Regions from separate parts of the Paraburkholderia phenazinium genome, predicted to be linked through region 2. Evidence: riboswitches for the same ligand, from Rfam matches in the RefSeq annotation. Region 2 holds a riboswitch; the other holds the start of a gene.
What was found. A riboswitch is a leader RNA that binds a small molecule or an ion and turns the genes downstream of it on or off. The one in region 2 is predicted to bind thiamine pyrophosphate.

Region 1 (7,685 bases), 1.8 Mb from region 2:
ATCGTCTCGAACCGTATCAATACACCGGACGTCGCCGAAGATCTGCTCGCCCAGGGCGCAGGCGATCTGGTGTCGCTCGCGCGGCCGCTGCTCGCCGACCCGGACTTCGTCATAAAGACCGCCGAGGGGCGCACGCACGAGATCAACACCTGCATCGCGTGCAACCAGGCCTGTCTCGATCACACGTTCCAGAACCGGCGCGCCACCTGTCTCGTCAATCCGCGCGCGGGACGCGAAACTGAACTGGTGTACCGGCCGCTCGCCAGTCAGGAGACGCCGCGGACGATTGCCGTGGTGGGTGCCGGGCCGGCCGGGCTATCGGCGGCGACGGTGGCCGCCTCGCGTGGCCACCGTGTGACGCTGTTCGATGCGAGCACAACCATCGGCGGACAGTTCAATCTCGCGATGCGTGTGCCGGGCAAGGAAGAGTTCAGCGAGACGATCCGCTATTTTCAGAGCCAGTTGCAGCGGTATAGCGTCGACGTGCGGCTCGCCACTCGCGTCGATGCCGCGCTGCTCGGCGCGGGCGGCTACCACGACGTGATCCTCGCCACAGGCATCGCTCCGCGCCGTCCGGCGATTCCCGGCATCGACGGGCCAAACGTCTTGACCTACGTCGAGGTGCTGCGCGGCGCGCCGGTAGGCCGCAGCGTCGCGGTAATCGGCGCCGGTGGGATTGGCTTCGACGTCAGCGAGTTCCTGCTGCATCATCCCGGCGAGCCGCTGCCGCAGCCGCGCGACGCGTGGCTCGAAGAATGGGGCGTCGATCTGGCCGTGCGCGAGCGCGGCGGTCTGAAAGCGCCGCTGCCTGCGCAACCGGTACGCGACATCTGGCTGTTGCAGCGCAAAGCCGGCAAGCTCGGTGCGGGGCTCGGCAAGACCTCGGGCTGGGTGCACCGGGCCACGCTAATGCGCAACGGTGTGCGGATGCTCGACGGCGTGTCGTATCTGGAGATCAGCGAACGCGGGTTGAAGATCGCTCGCGAAGGCACCGAGCAGTGGCTCGAGGTCGAGACGATCGTGATCTGCGCGGGGCAGGAATCCTTGCGCGATCTGCAGCCGGCCACGCCGCCTGCGGACGGCCCGCGGTATCACGTGATCGGCGGCGCGGCGCTGGCGAGCGAACTCGATGCCAAGCGGGCAATCCGCGAAGGGGCGGAGCTGGCGGCGCGTTTATAGTCAGGCAACGCGGGGGCGCGTTGCGGGCCTCTGCCTCTCACGCCAGACCGCGGCGCCGGTAATCGAACCAGAACGACAGACCGACACTCGCCAGGATCACCACCGTCGCAATCACCGTTGCGCCGGTCACCGGTTCGCCGAGCAGCAGCGCGCCAAGCGCGACCGCCACCACCGGGTTCACGTACATGCAACTGCTGGCGATGATCGGACTGGTATGCCGGATCAGATAGCCGTACGCGACATACGCGGCCATGGTGCCGACCAGCATCAGGTAGAAGAACGCCAGCAGCGGCAGGATGTGCAGTTCGGCCATGCGCTCGCCGGAGACCCACGCGACGATCGTCGACATCGCGCCACCCAGGCCGATCTGCAACGCGGTAGACATAAACAGGTCCGACGGCAGTTTCAGCCGTCCAGCCAGATGCGCGCCGCCTGCCCAGAAGAGCGCGCCACACAGAATTGCGAGACTCCCGCCGGCCGAGCCCGACGCGCCACCGCCCTGACTCAGGATCGCAATCCCCACGAGTCCGAGGCCCACGGCAAACCATTCGCCCCGCCCGATCTTGCGTCCCGCCACAGCGGCGATGACGGTAGCGAACAGCGGCACGGTAGCGACCATGACCGCGGCAGTGCCGGTGCCGACCGTGCGCATGCCGAAAGCCAGCATCCCGCTCGAGAGACCCACCAGCATCGTACCGACCAGCCCGGCGTTGCGAATCTCAGCGGTGTTTGGCCAGACCGGGTCACGACGCGCGGCGAAGACGAACAGGCCGATACCCGCAAACAGGTTGCGCAGGCCGGACAGAAGGAGCGGTGGGAATGATCCGAGCGCCACGTGCACGGCCAGATACGTGGAGCCCCACACGAGGTAGACGACGCTCAGCGCGAGCGCAATCCGGCCAGCATGAGACTGAGGCAGGCGAACGGCAAAACGGAGGGGAAAACGGCCAGGAGGTTGCAGCGACATGCGTTCAATCCACCCATGTCGTTCGAGGCGTTGTGCCCCCGCTGGGGACGCTGGGTCCAGATGGCGGGCGCCGCATCGTGGATGCGGCCTGGCAGGCAAGGCTCAAAGACATGGTGGTAGAACGGGCAGAAGTACTTGGGGACGGCAACGGCGGACAACCGCGGCACGCACCGCAGCATTATGCAGGAACGCGGTTGGGCGTCCATGAAAGAATCGTAAATTCTGTATCCGGAAAGCGGCTGGGCGTTCGTGCGAGCGACTGCCTGCCGAACAGACGCCGCGACGGCTAGAGCATGCGAGGTTTCAAGTCTCCGAAAATCAGGTGCGAGGTTCAGATCGAGGGTTACTCATGGCGAAGGCGTCGACCTCAATCGATCGCCGGCGGCCTCACTGACAGGCGGCCAGTTCCGTCACCTGCAACACCTCGCCGGTGGATGCGTTTTCGACGAAGGCCACGACGCCGAACCTGTCCGGCTGCGCCTGGCGGTCGGCGGCATCGGTGGCATCGAGCGCGATCTCACGGCGAATCTGCGCGCTGCCGCCCGCAAGCGGCACCGGACCGATCCATTGCCGCACGACGCGTTCGTGATGCAGCGTCGCGCCACTGTTTTCGCCGGCGCGCACTTGCGACGTCAGCGCGTTTTCATAGACGGCGACGTACGCGTTCAATGGATCGTGGACCGTGGCTTTGGACGTGAAGCGCGCGTCGACGCCGAAACCGTTCGTGCCCTGAGCAGGCGGCGCGAGTTCAAGCGCAACGTCTGCCTGCGCCGGCTCGGCGGTCACCTCGTGAACACGCTCATCGAAGCTCTCGGGCCGGGACCAGCTACGCAACTCACGCCCCGACACGAAGATTTCAGGCGTGTAAATCGTGTGGCCGCCGGCGAGATCGGTCAGCGTCTGCTGCCGTTCAGTGAAACGATGCTGGGAGAAGCGGTCGTTCCAGCCAAGGCTGTTCCAGTAGTCGACATGCAAGGCAAGCGGCACGACGCCTCGAGCGGCACCGCTGTCCTTCCACTGACCCAGCCAGTGATCCGCCGGCGGGCAGCTATTGCAACCCTCGCTGCTGTACAACTCGACCAGCGCGACACGGTGGGCCGGGCTGTGCGCCTTGCACATCGCATCGGCGGCCTGAGCGGCACCGCTCGTGGCTAGCGCGGCAAACAGCGCGATGGCACGCACCACCGGCGAGTCGGCAAAGCGGCGCGTGAGTGAACGCACGCGTACAGGCATAAGCGGATACGCGTGGGAACGCATAAGGGGATTCATGGCAGGCTCCATCTGGAAATCTGCACGTTAGTCGGCGAGCGTCGCCCGTTATGACAGCGCCTCTGAAATTTTATTGCGGGACTGGAGGACATGGCGTGGCTGACGATAAAGATCGGGCAACGCCACCTTTCATGCTGCGGCGCATCACCCCGCGCAGCCCAATAGAGATAAGCACGACAGGCTGTAAGCCGGCCACCATTCGGGCCACACCGATTTCGAGACCGGTTGCCAAGCACTGCGCCGGCGGTGTATCGTGTGCGCTGCTAACGCGGGGGTCCTGCGTCGCACGGAGGTTGGAGGTCCGTGTTGCGTGGGTGAGAAATACCCTTTGAACCTGATCTGGATAATGCCAGCGCAGGGAAGCGTACGGAATTCGTAGCGCAGCACCGCCTCATCCTCTGGCGAATTCCGACAACTTCCATCTCGTCTCCTGCTTAGCGGCCCCACATAGAGCTTTGCATGGAGAAATGCATGAACGCCAATCCGAAGTTCCTTTCCGCCGACGCTCACGTCGATGCGGCCGCTGTCGCCCCGCTGCCGAATTCCCGCAAGATCTACGTCACTGGCTCACGCGACGATATCCGCGTGCCGATGCGCGAAATCAGCCAGTCGGATACACCGGACAGCTTCGGCGGCGAGAAGAATCCCCCGGTCTTCGTCTACGACACGTCGGGCCCCTACTCCGATCCGGATGCCACGATCGATATCCGCGCGGGTCTGCCGGCTTTGCGTCAACGCTGGATCGAAGAACGCGGCGACACCGAAGCGCTAAGCGGTCTGTCGAGCGACTTCAGCCGCGAACGCGCCGCCGATACGGCCACCGCCGATCTGCGCTTCCAGGGCCTGCATCGCACGCCGCGCCGCGCCAAAGCCGGCGCCAACGTTTCGCAGATGCACTACGCGCGCAAAGGCATCATCACGCCGGAAATGGAGTACATCGCGATCCGCGAAAACCAGCAGCGCGCGGCGTATCTTGAGTCGCTCAAGACGAGCGGTCCGAACGGCGAAAAGCTCGCGGCGATGATGGGCCGTCAGCATCCGGGCCAGGCATTCGGCGCGAGTGCCTTCGGTCCGAACGGTCTCACCGAAATCACGCCGGAATTCGTGCGCGACGAAGTGGCCCGCGGCCGCGCGATCATCCCGAACAACATCAATCACCCCGAAAGCGAGCCGATGATCATCGGCCGTAACTTCCTCGTGAAGGTCAACGCGAACATCGGCAACTCGGCGGTGACCTCGTCGATCGGCGAAGAAGTCGACAAGATGACGTGGGCGATCCGCTGGGGCGGCGACACGGTGATGGATCTCTCCACCGGCAAGCACATCCACGAAACGCGCGAGTGGATCATCCGCAATTCGCCGGTGCCGATCGGCACGGTGCCGATCTACCAGGCGCTGGAAAAGGTCAACGGCAAGGCCGAAGACCTGACGTGGGAAATCTTCCGCGACACGCTGATCGAACAGGCGGAGCAAGGCGTCGATTACTTCACGATCCACGCCGGCGTGCGTCTTCAATACGTGCCGCTCACGGCGAAGCGCATGACGGGTATCGTCTCGCGCGGCGGCTCGATCATGGCGAAGTGGTGTCTCGCGCATCACAAGGAAAGCTTCCTGTACGAGCACTTCGAAGACATCTGCGAAATCATGAAGGCCTATGACGTGGCCTTCTCGCTCGGCGACGGCCTGCGTCCCGGCTCGATCTACGACGCCAACGACGAAGCGCAACTTGGCGAACTGAAGACGCTCGGCGAGCTCACGCAGATCGCGTGGAAGCACGACGTGCAGACGATGATCGAAGGCCCGGGCCACGTGCCGATGCAACTGATCAAGGAGAACATGGACCTGCAACTGGAATGGTGTGACGAAGCGCCGTTCTACACGCTGGGACCGTTGACCACCGACATCGCCCCGGGCTACGACCACATCACGTCAGGCATCGGTGCTGCGATGATCGGCTGGTTCGGCACGGCGATGCTCTGCTACGTAACGCCGAAGGAACACCTGGGTCTGCCGAACAAGGACGACGTCAAGACCGGCATCATCACGTACAAGCTCGCGGCCCATGCGGCGGATCTGGCGAAGGGTCACCCGGGCGCGCAGGTGCGTGACAACGCGCTGTCGAAAGCGCGCTTCGAATTCCGTTGGGAAGACCAGTTCAACCTCGGTCTCGATCCGGACAAGGCGCGTGAATTCCACGACGAAACGCTGCCGAAGGACTCGGCCAAGGTCGCGCACTTCTGCTCGATGTGTGGCCCGCACTTCTGCTCGATGAAGATCACGCAGGACGTGCGCGAGTTCGCCGCGCAGCAAGGTGTGACCGACGACGAAGCCTTGAAGAAAGGCATGGAAGTGAAGTCGATCGAGTTCATGAAAAAGGGCGCCGAGATTTATCAGCGGCAGTGAGGCCGGTGGGTGGCGCCGGCAGGATGCGCCACCTCGCTTCTCGTGCAACTCAAGGGCTCGCCGCTGGCGGGCCCTTTTCTTTTGCGGGCACGGTTCGAAGCGACCCGAATGCGCGCCAATCCCGACAAGCCCTTACCCAGGACACATCCGGCACGGCACTGAAATAAGCGGTAACCTGTTTGCAACCTGACCCGAATCGCTCAGGGGTATTCTGAGTGGAAGATGCCGGTTTGCAACCTCTCGAACATTAACCATCGCGGCATCGAGCTGCATCAGGAGCATGCCATGAGTCCACTTTCGGCTATCACCCGTCTTGGCGCCGCGGCTGCCGCGCTCGCCCTCGCGGGCTGTTACTACCCCTACGGCTACTATCCCTACGGCGCGAACGGCTACTACCCAACCACGGGTTCCTCGCAGACGTCCGTGGCGGTGAATGCGAACGGCGAGCCCGTTGGCGCGCTGAACCAGCACAACCCGATCCCCGCGCCGCCACCGCCGTCGGTGACGGCTTCGGGTAGCTATGTAGTGCCGTCACCGGCGGCGACCGCGGCTAGCCAGCAGATCTATACGCCGGCTCCGGATGTCGGGCCGGCCTATTCCGCGTATCCCTATGCGGCTTATCCGTATGCGGCCCCGGCCTATCCGTACTACGGATATGGCTACGGTTATGGTTACCCGTATTGGGGACCATCGGTATCGGTCGGTTTTGCCGGCTTCTGGGGCGGCGGCTGTTGCTGGGGTGGCGGCTGGCACGGCGGTGGCTGGCACGGCGGCGGTTGGCATGGCGGTGGCGGAGGCCATTGGCACTGAGCCGATGAACCAATGAGCCACGTCGGAATACACACCCAGCATCACCTCTTTTCCCGGCCTGTGACAGACCCAATCTGACCGCCAGGTCAGGCCCGCGCCAGGTGCCAGCCACCTGCGCGCCATCTATGCCCACTGCCGTCCATACGCCGCTGGTTTCCCCGTCTTGACTGCGCCAGCGCGCGCTCTATCCTGATGCTGCCGCATGCATTATCTGTTTAAATAGAGAACACGGTGCTGTCCCACACGCAGCCATACCGTCATCCGTTCTGCCACATTCGACGCGTCACATAACATGCAGCGGGTCGCGTCGACTCGAACAACAACGAAGGAGACGTGATGTTTCACCAACTGTTGACCCCGATTGGCAATTCGCTATTCCCGTCGTTCATCGTCGCTGCACTACCTATCCTCGTGGTCCTCGTGCTGCTTGGCTGGGCCCGGCGCCCGGCATGGCAGGCGTCGCTCGCCGGACTGATCGTCGGGCTGCTGGTGGCGATCTTCGGCTGGCAATTTCCGGTCGGGCTTGCCATCAACACGGTCGTCGCCGGCGCGGTCTTCGCGCTCTGGCCGATCATGTGGATCGTCGTCGCGGCGATCCTGCTCTACAACATCGCGCAACGCTCGGGACGCTTCGCCGCGTTCCGCATGTGGATGATCGACAATCTGCCGAACGACCGCCGTATCGTGCTCGTCGTGATCGGCTTCTCGTTCGGCGCGCTGCTCGAAGGCATCTCCGGCTTCGGCACACCGGTCGCGATCACCAGCTCACTGCTGATCCTGCTCGGCTTCCCGACACTCGAAGCCCTGACCTTCACGCTGATCTTCGATACCGCGCCGGTCGCCTTCGGCGCGCTCGGCGTGCCGGTCACCGTGCTCGCCGCGGTCACGCACCTGCCGGCCAACAGCCTCGCCCAGATGATCGGCCGCCAGTTGCCGTTCTTCGCGTTCCTGCTGCCGTTCTATGTGATCGCCGTGTATGCGGGCTTTCGTAACATGCTGCGCATCTGGCCGGTGCTGCTGGTGGCCGGCGGCAGCTTCGCCGTCACCCAGTTCATCT
Region 2 (7,685 bases):
TCGTCGGCGGGCGGCCAGAAGACGTCGCGGCCGGCGAGCGGATTCGTTTGCATGTCCGTCTGCGAGTTCGTTTGCGGCGTGGTCTGACTCATGTCGAACTCCCATCCTGATGCCAGAACGGCATACCGACCACCGGCGTGCTCGCATGGGCCGTTTCGCGTTCAGCCATCGGCCCGGCAAGGTACGCCTGGCGGCCCGCCTCGACGCCCAGCGCGAACGCGCGGGCCATCGCTTCGGGATGGGTCGCCTGCGACACCGCCGTATTCAGCAGCACGCCGTCGAAGCCCCACTCCATCACCTGCGCGGCGTGCGACGGGACGCCGAGCCCCGCATCGACGATCAGCGGCACGTCCGGCAACCGGTCACGCAGCACCCGCAGACCGTATGGATTGATCACGCCCTTGCCGGTGCCGATCGGCGCGCCCCACGGCATCAACGCCTCGCAGCCGGCGTCGAGCAGACGCCGTCCGATCACCAGATCTTCCGTGCAGTACGGCAGCACCTTGAAACCGTCTTTGACGAGCCGCGCAGCCGCCTCGATCAGACCGACCGGATCGGGCTGCAACGTGTAGTCGTCGCCGATCAGTTCGAGCTTGATCCAGTCGGTTTCGAAGACTTCACGCGCCATGTGGGCGGTCGTGACCGCCTCGCCGACGCTCTGGCAGCCGGCCGTGTTGGGCAATAGCGGCACGCCGTGGCGCTTGAGCAGATCGAAGAAGCCGGCTTCGGCACCGCCTTCGTTCATCTGCCGGCGCAGCGCGACGGTGATCATGCCAGGCTTCGCCGCATCGATCGAGTCGGACAGCGACTGCAGCGACGGATAGCGTGACGTGCCGAGCAACACCCGGCTGGCGAAGGTTTCGCCGTACAGCGTGAGCGCGTCGGCGGGAATGGGAGAAGTCATCTGGAAATCCTTGTCTCTGGCGATACCCGGCGACCTGGCTGTTCGGCTACGTGGTCGCGGGTAATCACCGTTTTTAGCCGCCGGCGACCGGTTGCACGACGTCGAGCTTGTCACCCGCTTGCAGCGCGCGCGCGGCGTGCTGGGTACGGGCCACAAAGTCGCCGTTCAGCGCAACCGCGAACGGCGGACGCGCGCCGAAAGCGGCGAGCGCGTCGGCGACGGTCGCCCCCTCGGGCAGCGACAACGGCTTCTGATTGATATGAATGTCCATGGTGTTCAGATACGTTTCAATCGATAGCGTAGGCAGCCGGCGCGGCAGCCCATGTGGCAATGGTCGCAACGCTCATGCCGGCACCTGCGAGCGGTTCTGCGGATCGAGCCGGGCAAGCTGGAACAGCTCGCTCCAGCGCGCGTCGCGCCGCCAGTCGTCGAAAGCGTCGGCATCGCCGATGCGTCCGTCGAGCAGCGCAGCGGCAAAGCGAACGGCTTCGTCCGCGACTTCGGGCACGATCATATAGCCGTGCCGGTACAGGCCGTTCACGCGCAAGGTCTGCGCGCCATCCCAGACCAGTGCCGGACGGTGGTCCGGCAAGGTCGGGCGGCACTGCGAGTTCAATTCGAGGATGCGCGCCTCGCCGAAGCCGGGGTGGACCGAGAACGCGGCACTCAGCAATTCCAGCGCGGAACGCACGCTGACGGGCGACATGTCCTCGCCTTCCACTTCGGTTGCGCCGATCACGTAAAGATCGTCCTGCTTCGGCGCGATATACAGCGGATAGCGCGGATGCAGCAGACGCACCGGGCGCGTGAGCTTGATCCGAGGCGCGTGGACGCGAGCAACCTCGCCACGAATGCCGCGCAAAGTCGGCAAAACAGTCTTGGCACCGAGGCCGCGGCAATCGATCGTCACGCGGGCGGACGGTAACGCGCCATCGTCCACGGGCGTGTTCCAGTGCGTTTCGACGCGCCGCTCGGCGAGGCCTGCGGCGAGCGCGCTCAACACCTGGCGATTATCGAGTTGTCCCTCATGCGGCAGCAGCCAGCCTTGCGCGAAACGGCCGGCCAGCGCGGGCTCGGTCGCGCCGAGTTGCGCACCCGAGAGCGTGACGAAGCCGCCATCCAGCAGATCGGCGGGCGCGTTCGAGCGCACCCGGCGTTCGAACAGCGGCGCTTCGGTGCGATCGGCGTGATGCCAGACCACCAGCGTCCCATTGCGTTGAAAGAACACCGGTATGGGCAGTTCGGCCAGTACTTGCGGCCAGCTATCGAGCGAGGCGGCGCCGAGGCGCGTGATCAGCAATTCGGCGCTGGCCGCTTCGGCGAGCGGCGCGAGCATCGCGGCCGCCACCCACGCGGCGGCTTGCGAACCGGCGGCATCGCCGCGCTCGTAAAGCGCCACGCGGTGTCCCGCACCGGCGAGGCGCCACGCGACCAGCCGGCCGCACAGTCCGCCGCCGATGATGGCGAAATCCGGTTGCGAGCGATCGAGCGCGTTCATTGCCGTCCTGCCGGCGCGCGCAGAGCGGCCTTGAGCGTCACGGGGCAAACGAAGCAATAGACTGAAGAATAAGCGGTCATCGTATCCTTTCCGTACGGCAACAGGCGCACGTACCCAAGGACGAAACCGGCGGGCGAGGCCGGCCGGACAAAATGCGCATCCAGTGACGGACGCTGCCCGGCGGGGAATGGAAGAAAAGCCAACTTCCGGAAACTTCCCGCGCCGGTATTACCCGGATCGGGTGCAAAGGGTCTCTCTCAGCCTTGCTGCGGCGTGCGGCCCGCGCGCAAAGCACCCCTGTTTCGTCGAGAGTCATTAGACCATAAAAGGCGCGGCGGCCGCAAACCGGGGGCGATGGAGCGGCTGCGATCACGGGCGGGCAGACCGTCGGGCCTGGGCGATTCATGTAGTCTCGCTCGGAGCCTCTGGCACAATGCGGCGATGGAGTCTGCGCCGTTGTCGCGGGCTCTCGCGTCAAACGCGACAACCATACGCCGGTCGCGCGAGGCCGCGGTCCAGTGCCTCAGGTGATTAATTTTCGCTTAAGCCGCCGGCGGCAGAATCGGGCGGTCGTACGACGGGTTCGAGGCCCGGGCCGCTATTTGCAATTCCGCTGTGGCACCGATCCACTATAGGCAAGCCGGTCTAGGCTTGCTTGCAGCGGGTCGGTCCAAGATGAGCCAGTATTTCTTCAGGATGGTCATGACACCCAATACTTCCCCTGCCAGCCCGCTCGAGCCGGACGACAAGGTCTCCGCGTGGAGTCTGATCAAGCCCTACTGGGTCTCTGAGGAATGGAAGATCGCGTGGGGGCTGCTCGTCACGATCATTGCGATCAACCTTGCCAATGTCTGGTTGAGCGTCAAGTTCAACACCTGGAACGGTGAGTTCTACAATGCGCTGCAAGCCAAGAACGTCCACGACTTTCCGCACCTGATGATGGTGTTCACGGTCATCGTGTTCGCGATGATCATCCTGTTCGTGTACGGCCGCTATCTGCGGCAGATGCTAGGGTTCCGCTGGCGTCAGTGGCTTACCCACCGCTACCTGGAAGAGTGGCTCGGCGACGGCGCGTTCTACCGCATCGAGCGCGACCGGCTCGCCGACAACCCGGACCAGCGTATCAGCGATGACCTTCAGTCGTTCGCAACGAACACGCTGGCTCTGTCGCTCGATTTCCTGTCCACCGTCGTCACACTGATTTCGTTTGTCACTATTCTTTGGGGACTGGCAGGCGCGTTGAACGTGACGCTCGGCGGCGTTCCGATCGTCATTCCAGGCTACATGGTGTGGGTCGCGGCGCTCTACGCGCTCGGCGGTTCCTACCTGATCCACAAGCTCGGTCACCCGCTGGTTTCGATCACCTACCAGCAGCAAAAGGTCGAGGCGGATTTCCGCTTTGGGCTGATCCGCGTACGCGAAAACGCCGAACAGATCGCCTTCTACGATGGCGAGGCGACCGAAAGGGCCACTGCGGGCAATGTGTTCCAGCGCATTCGCGACAACTGGTGGCGCGTGATGAAATACACGAAACGCCTGAGCTTCGTGCTGAGCTTCTACGGCCAGGTTGCAATTATCTTCCCGCTCGTCGTCGCATCACCCCGTTACTTCGCCGGCGCATTCACGTTCGGCGTGCTGATGCAGATCCAGAACTCGTTCGGCACTGTCAGCGATTCATTTTCGTGGTTCATCAATAGTTACGGCAGCCTCGTCGATTGGCGTGCTACGGTAAATCGTCTGCGCGAATTCAAACGTGTTGTGCGTGCATCGCATCTGAAAGAGTCCGTCTCACCGGCTACCGCGCATGGTGGTATCAATCTCCACTACATTGACGAAGAAAAGCTCAGCACGGATGGCCTCTCGCTGGCGTTGCCGAACGGCACCCCGCTCTCACAGATCCGCAATATCACGATTAACCCCGGTTCGCGCTGGCTCGTGCGAGGTCCGTCGGGTTCCGGCAAGAGCACCTTGATGCGTGCGCTTGCCGGACTGTGGCCATTCGGCGACGGCTCGATCGATGCACCGGTCAATGCGCGCATGATGTTCATCCCGCAGCAGAGCTATATGCCGATCGGCACGTTGAAAGCGGCGCTCACCTATCCGTCCTCCGCCGAGACCTACACCGACGACGAATGCCGCGAAGCGCTGCGCACCTGCCACCTCGACGACTATGTGGGCCGCCTCGACGAATCGGGACACTGGGCCCGCATCATGTCGCCGGGCGAACAGCAGCGTCTCGCAGCAGCGCGCGTGCTGCTGCACAAGCCCGACTACCTGTTCCTCGACGAGGCAACCAGCGCGCTCGACGCGGCCAACGAAGCGCGGCTCTACCATCTCTTCACGGAGCGTCTGCCGAAGGCCGCCATCGTCAGCGTCGCGCACCGTGAATCGCTCGCGGCGTTCCACGAAGAAACGCTCGATGTCGAGCGAGCGGGCGAACCCGTCGCCGCTTAGGCAACGCGTCACTTGACCGGGTCGCGATTGACCGGGTCGCGATTGACCGCGTCGCGTTAGACCGGGTCGCGATTGAACACTTAACGCCCATCACCGATGCCGACTGCGGCATCGGCGCGCCCTGCAACATTCTGAAATACGCGAGAACAGTTCGAAAGCATTTGCGAAGCGCTCAGGTTGTTCCGTGCTTTGAAAGTGCCGTGCTGCGGCGAGGATAGTCGTGCGGGCCGGTCCCCCTCCGGTGCCGCACGCCACTCACCGTTATCGGACTTCCCGCTCATGTCATTCGATCGCCGTCTTCGTCACCTGACCCAACGATTCACGCGGATGAGCCGTTCGCCGCTCGCCCGTCCCGCCATCCCGGTCGGTGCGGCAGCCCTGTTGCTGTCGCTCGGCGCTCAGGCCGCGCAGTTGACCCAGGTCGCCGAGCCGGCCAACGTCTGTCCGGCGCTGACGCACATCGTCGCCGCCACCGACTTCCGGCAACTCCACGACCAACCCGCCGCACAACTGCCGGGTGTGGACAGCGCCGGCGACTGCCACGCCAGCGGCCACAGCTACGATTGCCACTGGCGCGCGCACTGGCAAGCCGACGGCGTGGTCACGGACCCGCTCGAAGAACTCGGCGCGGACATCGCCGCGTGCTTTCCCAACGTCGTGCACGACCTCAACACACCGACTCGCCAGCATTTCGTCGTGACAGCCGGCCTGCGCCGCATCGACGTGACGGCTAGCGTGCAGGGGTCCAACGAGTTGCGCCTGCGGGTCGCACGCTAAGCGTGCCGCCCCCGCGTTTCAACCCGACACGTCAAGGTATCGCATCGTGAACGGCTCGCGCCCACCGCTATTTCCGCTTCCTCGCCGGACCGCCAGACTGTCATGGTCCACTGGGCGGCGGTCATGCGTATGGGCGGCGACCGCCGCCGTGTTATGCGTCGGGCTGAACGGCTGCGCCTGGACGCTGATCACAGCGGCCGACGCCACCGGTTCCGTGATTCAGGCAGGCTATGCCATCGCTTCGAACTACTCGTCGCCGACCTTCGTCAACGGTCACCCCGCGGCCATCAGCACAGTCTGCATCGAAGTGAACCAGCTGGTGTCCGTTGGCGATTTCGTCCCGGCCTTGCAACTCGCGCTGAACCGGCGCGGCATCCGCTCGGCCGTCTACAACCCGGGCACCGCCCCGGCGAGCTGCGAGGCGCGGCTCGTCTATAACGCCTCGGTCGATTACGGCAAGCGCTCGTTTAACGACAATCCGGTGCAGTATCTTTCTGTGATCGATCTGACGCTGCTGCAGCAAGGCCAGATTCTGGTCACCGCGCGCTACCAGACCGGCGAACTCGGCATGGACCGCTTCTCGAACGCATCCGTCAAGCTCAACGGCATGATCGAAAAGATGGTGGTCGATCGCACCGAGTTGCGTCCGCGGACCATTCAGACGTCGCAAGTCAACTGAGTTCCCTCGCGCCCTGCAGAACGCACGCTGCATCTGCAAAACCCGCAAGACGCTCGCCGCGCCCGCAAAATCACGCAGACGATTGCTTCCAATTACCCGGGAAAGGTTTTGAAAGCATTGCGCGCTATCAGCCCTCCGGCGTATCTCTTAAGATTGCCGAATGAACCAATCCATTCTGGTCGTTGACGACGACCCCGTCGTGCGCGACATCGTGCGCGAATATCTGCAAGGGCGCGGCTTCTCGGTAACCGTGCTCGAGCATGGCATCGCCTTGCAACGCGCGCTCGAGAACGAGCGGCCCGCGCTGGTCGTGCTCGACATCATGATGCCGGAGATGGACGGTATTAGCGCGCTACGCGCGTTGCGCCTGGCCGGCGACGATATTCCTGTGATCCTGCTGACCGCGCGCGCCGACGTGATCGACCGGGTGATCGGACTCGAGCTCGGCGCGGACGATTATCTCGGCAAGCCGTTCGAGCCGAGCGAGCTGGTCGCGCGTATCCGTACCGTGTTACGCCGCCGCGGCACGATCGCGCCCGGCGCACCGGAAAACCGCGCGCCGTATCGCTTTGGCCGTTTCGAGGTGAATTTTCCGGCGCGCGAGTTACGCCGCGACGGCGAGCGCATTCCGCTGCGCTCGAGCGAATTTGCGATGCTCAAGGTGTTCGTCACCCATGCGATGACGGTGCTCACCCGTGCGCAATTGCTGGAAAAGCTGCATGGCAACACCGAGGCGCATCGTAACCGCAGCCTCGATGTCTCGATCTGGCGGCTGCGACGTCTGATCGAAGTCGATCCGTCCGAGCCGCGCTATGTGCAGACGGTGTGGGGTCGCGGCTACGTGTTCGTGCCGGATGGAGAAATCGGCGCGGCGGAGCGGGCCGCGCAGCCGTTCGTCGACGCGTAACACTGCGACAGGCAAGTCCCAAAGAAGCGCTGCATGGACTCACGCTTGCGGCTCTCCTGGACCGTTTGGCGCAAATCGCCAAACGGTCTCACGAAATTACTCAGAACGTCAGCACGCTCAGGAACATCCGCTGCAGCCAGCCCACGGTCGTCGAATCGCTCACAATGCCCTGGCCTGCCTGTTCGATCTTCGCATTCGCCACCTTGCCTGACGACACATAATTGCCGGCTTCGATGTCCTTCGGATTGACGATACCGGACAGCCTCAGGCGGTCGTGATTGCCGTTCATCGCAATCAGTTTCTCACCGGACACCATCAGATTGCCGGTCGGCATCGTTGCGATCACCGTCACAGCCAGCGTACCGGTCATCCCATTGGTGTCGGTCATGGCGCCTGCTCCCTTGAAGTCCGTCGACGCCGAGCCGATATTGAACAGGCGCGCGAGCCGTGCAGCCGCGCTGGTCGA

Region 1: it holds a riboswitch for thiamine pyrophosphate, as region 2 does, so the genes downstream of both, thiC (phosphomethylpyrimidine synthase ThiC) here and BUS06_RS01380 (FAD-dependent oxidoreductase) in region 2, are expected to answer to the same signal.

What each region holds. Positions count from the first base shown of each region.
Region 1 covers NZ_FSRM01000001.1:2,076,365-2,084,049, reverse strand. Annotated here, with positions in the region: gene BUS06_RS09675 (NADPH-dependent 2,4-dienoyl-CoA reductase) at 1-1,179, shown strand, start outside; gene BUS06_RS09670 (EamA family transporter) at 1,217-2,146, opposite strand; gene BUS06_RS09665 (DUF1223 domain-containing protein) at 2,534-3,379, opposite strand; TPP riboswitch at 3,676-3,794, shown strand; gene thiC (phosphomethylpyrimidine synthase ThiC) at 3,887-5,818, shown strand; gene BUS06_RS09655 (hypothetical protein) at 6,104-6,628, shown strand; gene BUS06_RS09650 (L-lactate permease) at 6,965-7,685, shown strand, end outside.
Region 2 covers NZ_FSRM01000001.1:279,804-287,488, forward strand. Annotated here, with positions in the region: gene thiE (thiamine phosphate synthase) at 1-92, opposite strand, end outside; gene BUS06_RS01370 (thiazole synthase) at 89-904, opposite strand; gene thiS (sulfur carrier protein ThiS) at 978-1,175, opposite strand; gene BUS06_RS01380 (FAD-dependent oxidoreductase) at 1,248-2,402, opposite strand; TPP riboswitch at 2,600-2,711, opposite strand; gene BUS06_RS01385 (ABC transporter ATP-binding protein/permease) at 3,105-4,856, shown strand; gene BUS06_RS01390 (hypothetical protein) at 5,136-5,633, shown strand; gene BUS06_RS01395 (hypothetical protein) at 5,782-6,312, shown strand; gene BUS06_RS01400 (response regulator) at 6,473-7,219, shown strand; gene BUS06_RS01405 (flagellar basal body L-ring protein FlgH) at 7,320-7,685, opposite strand, start outside.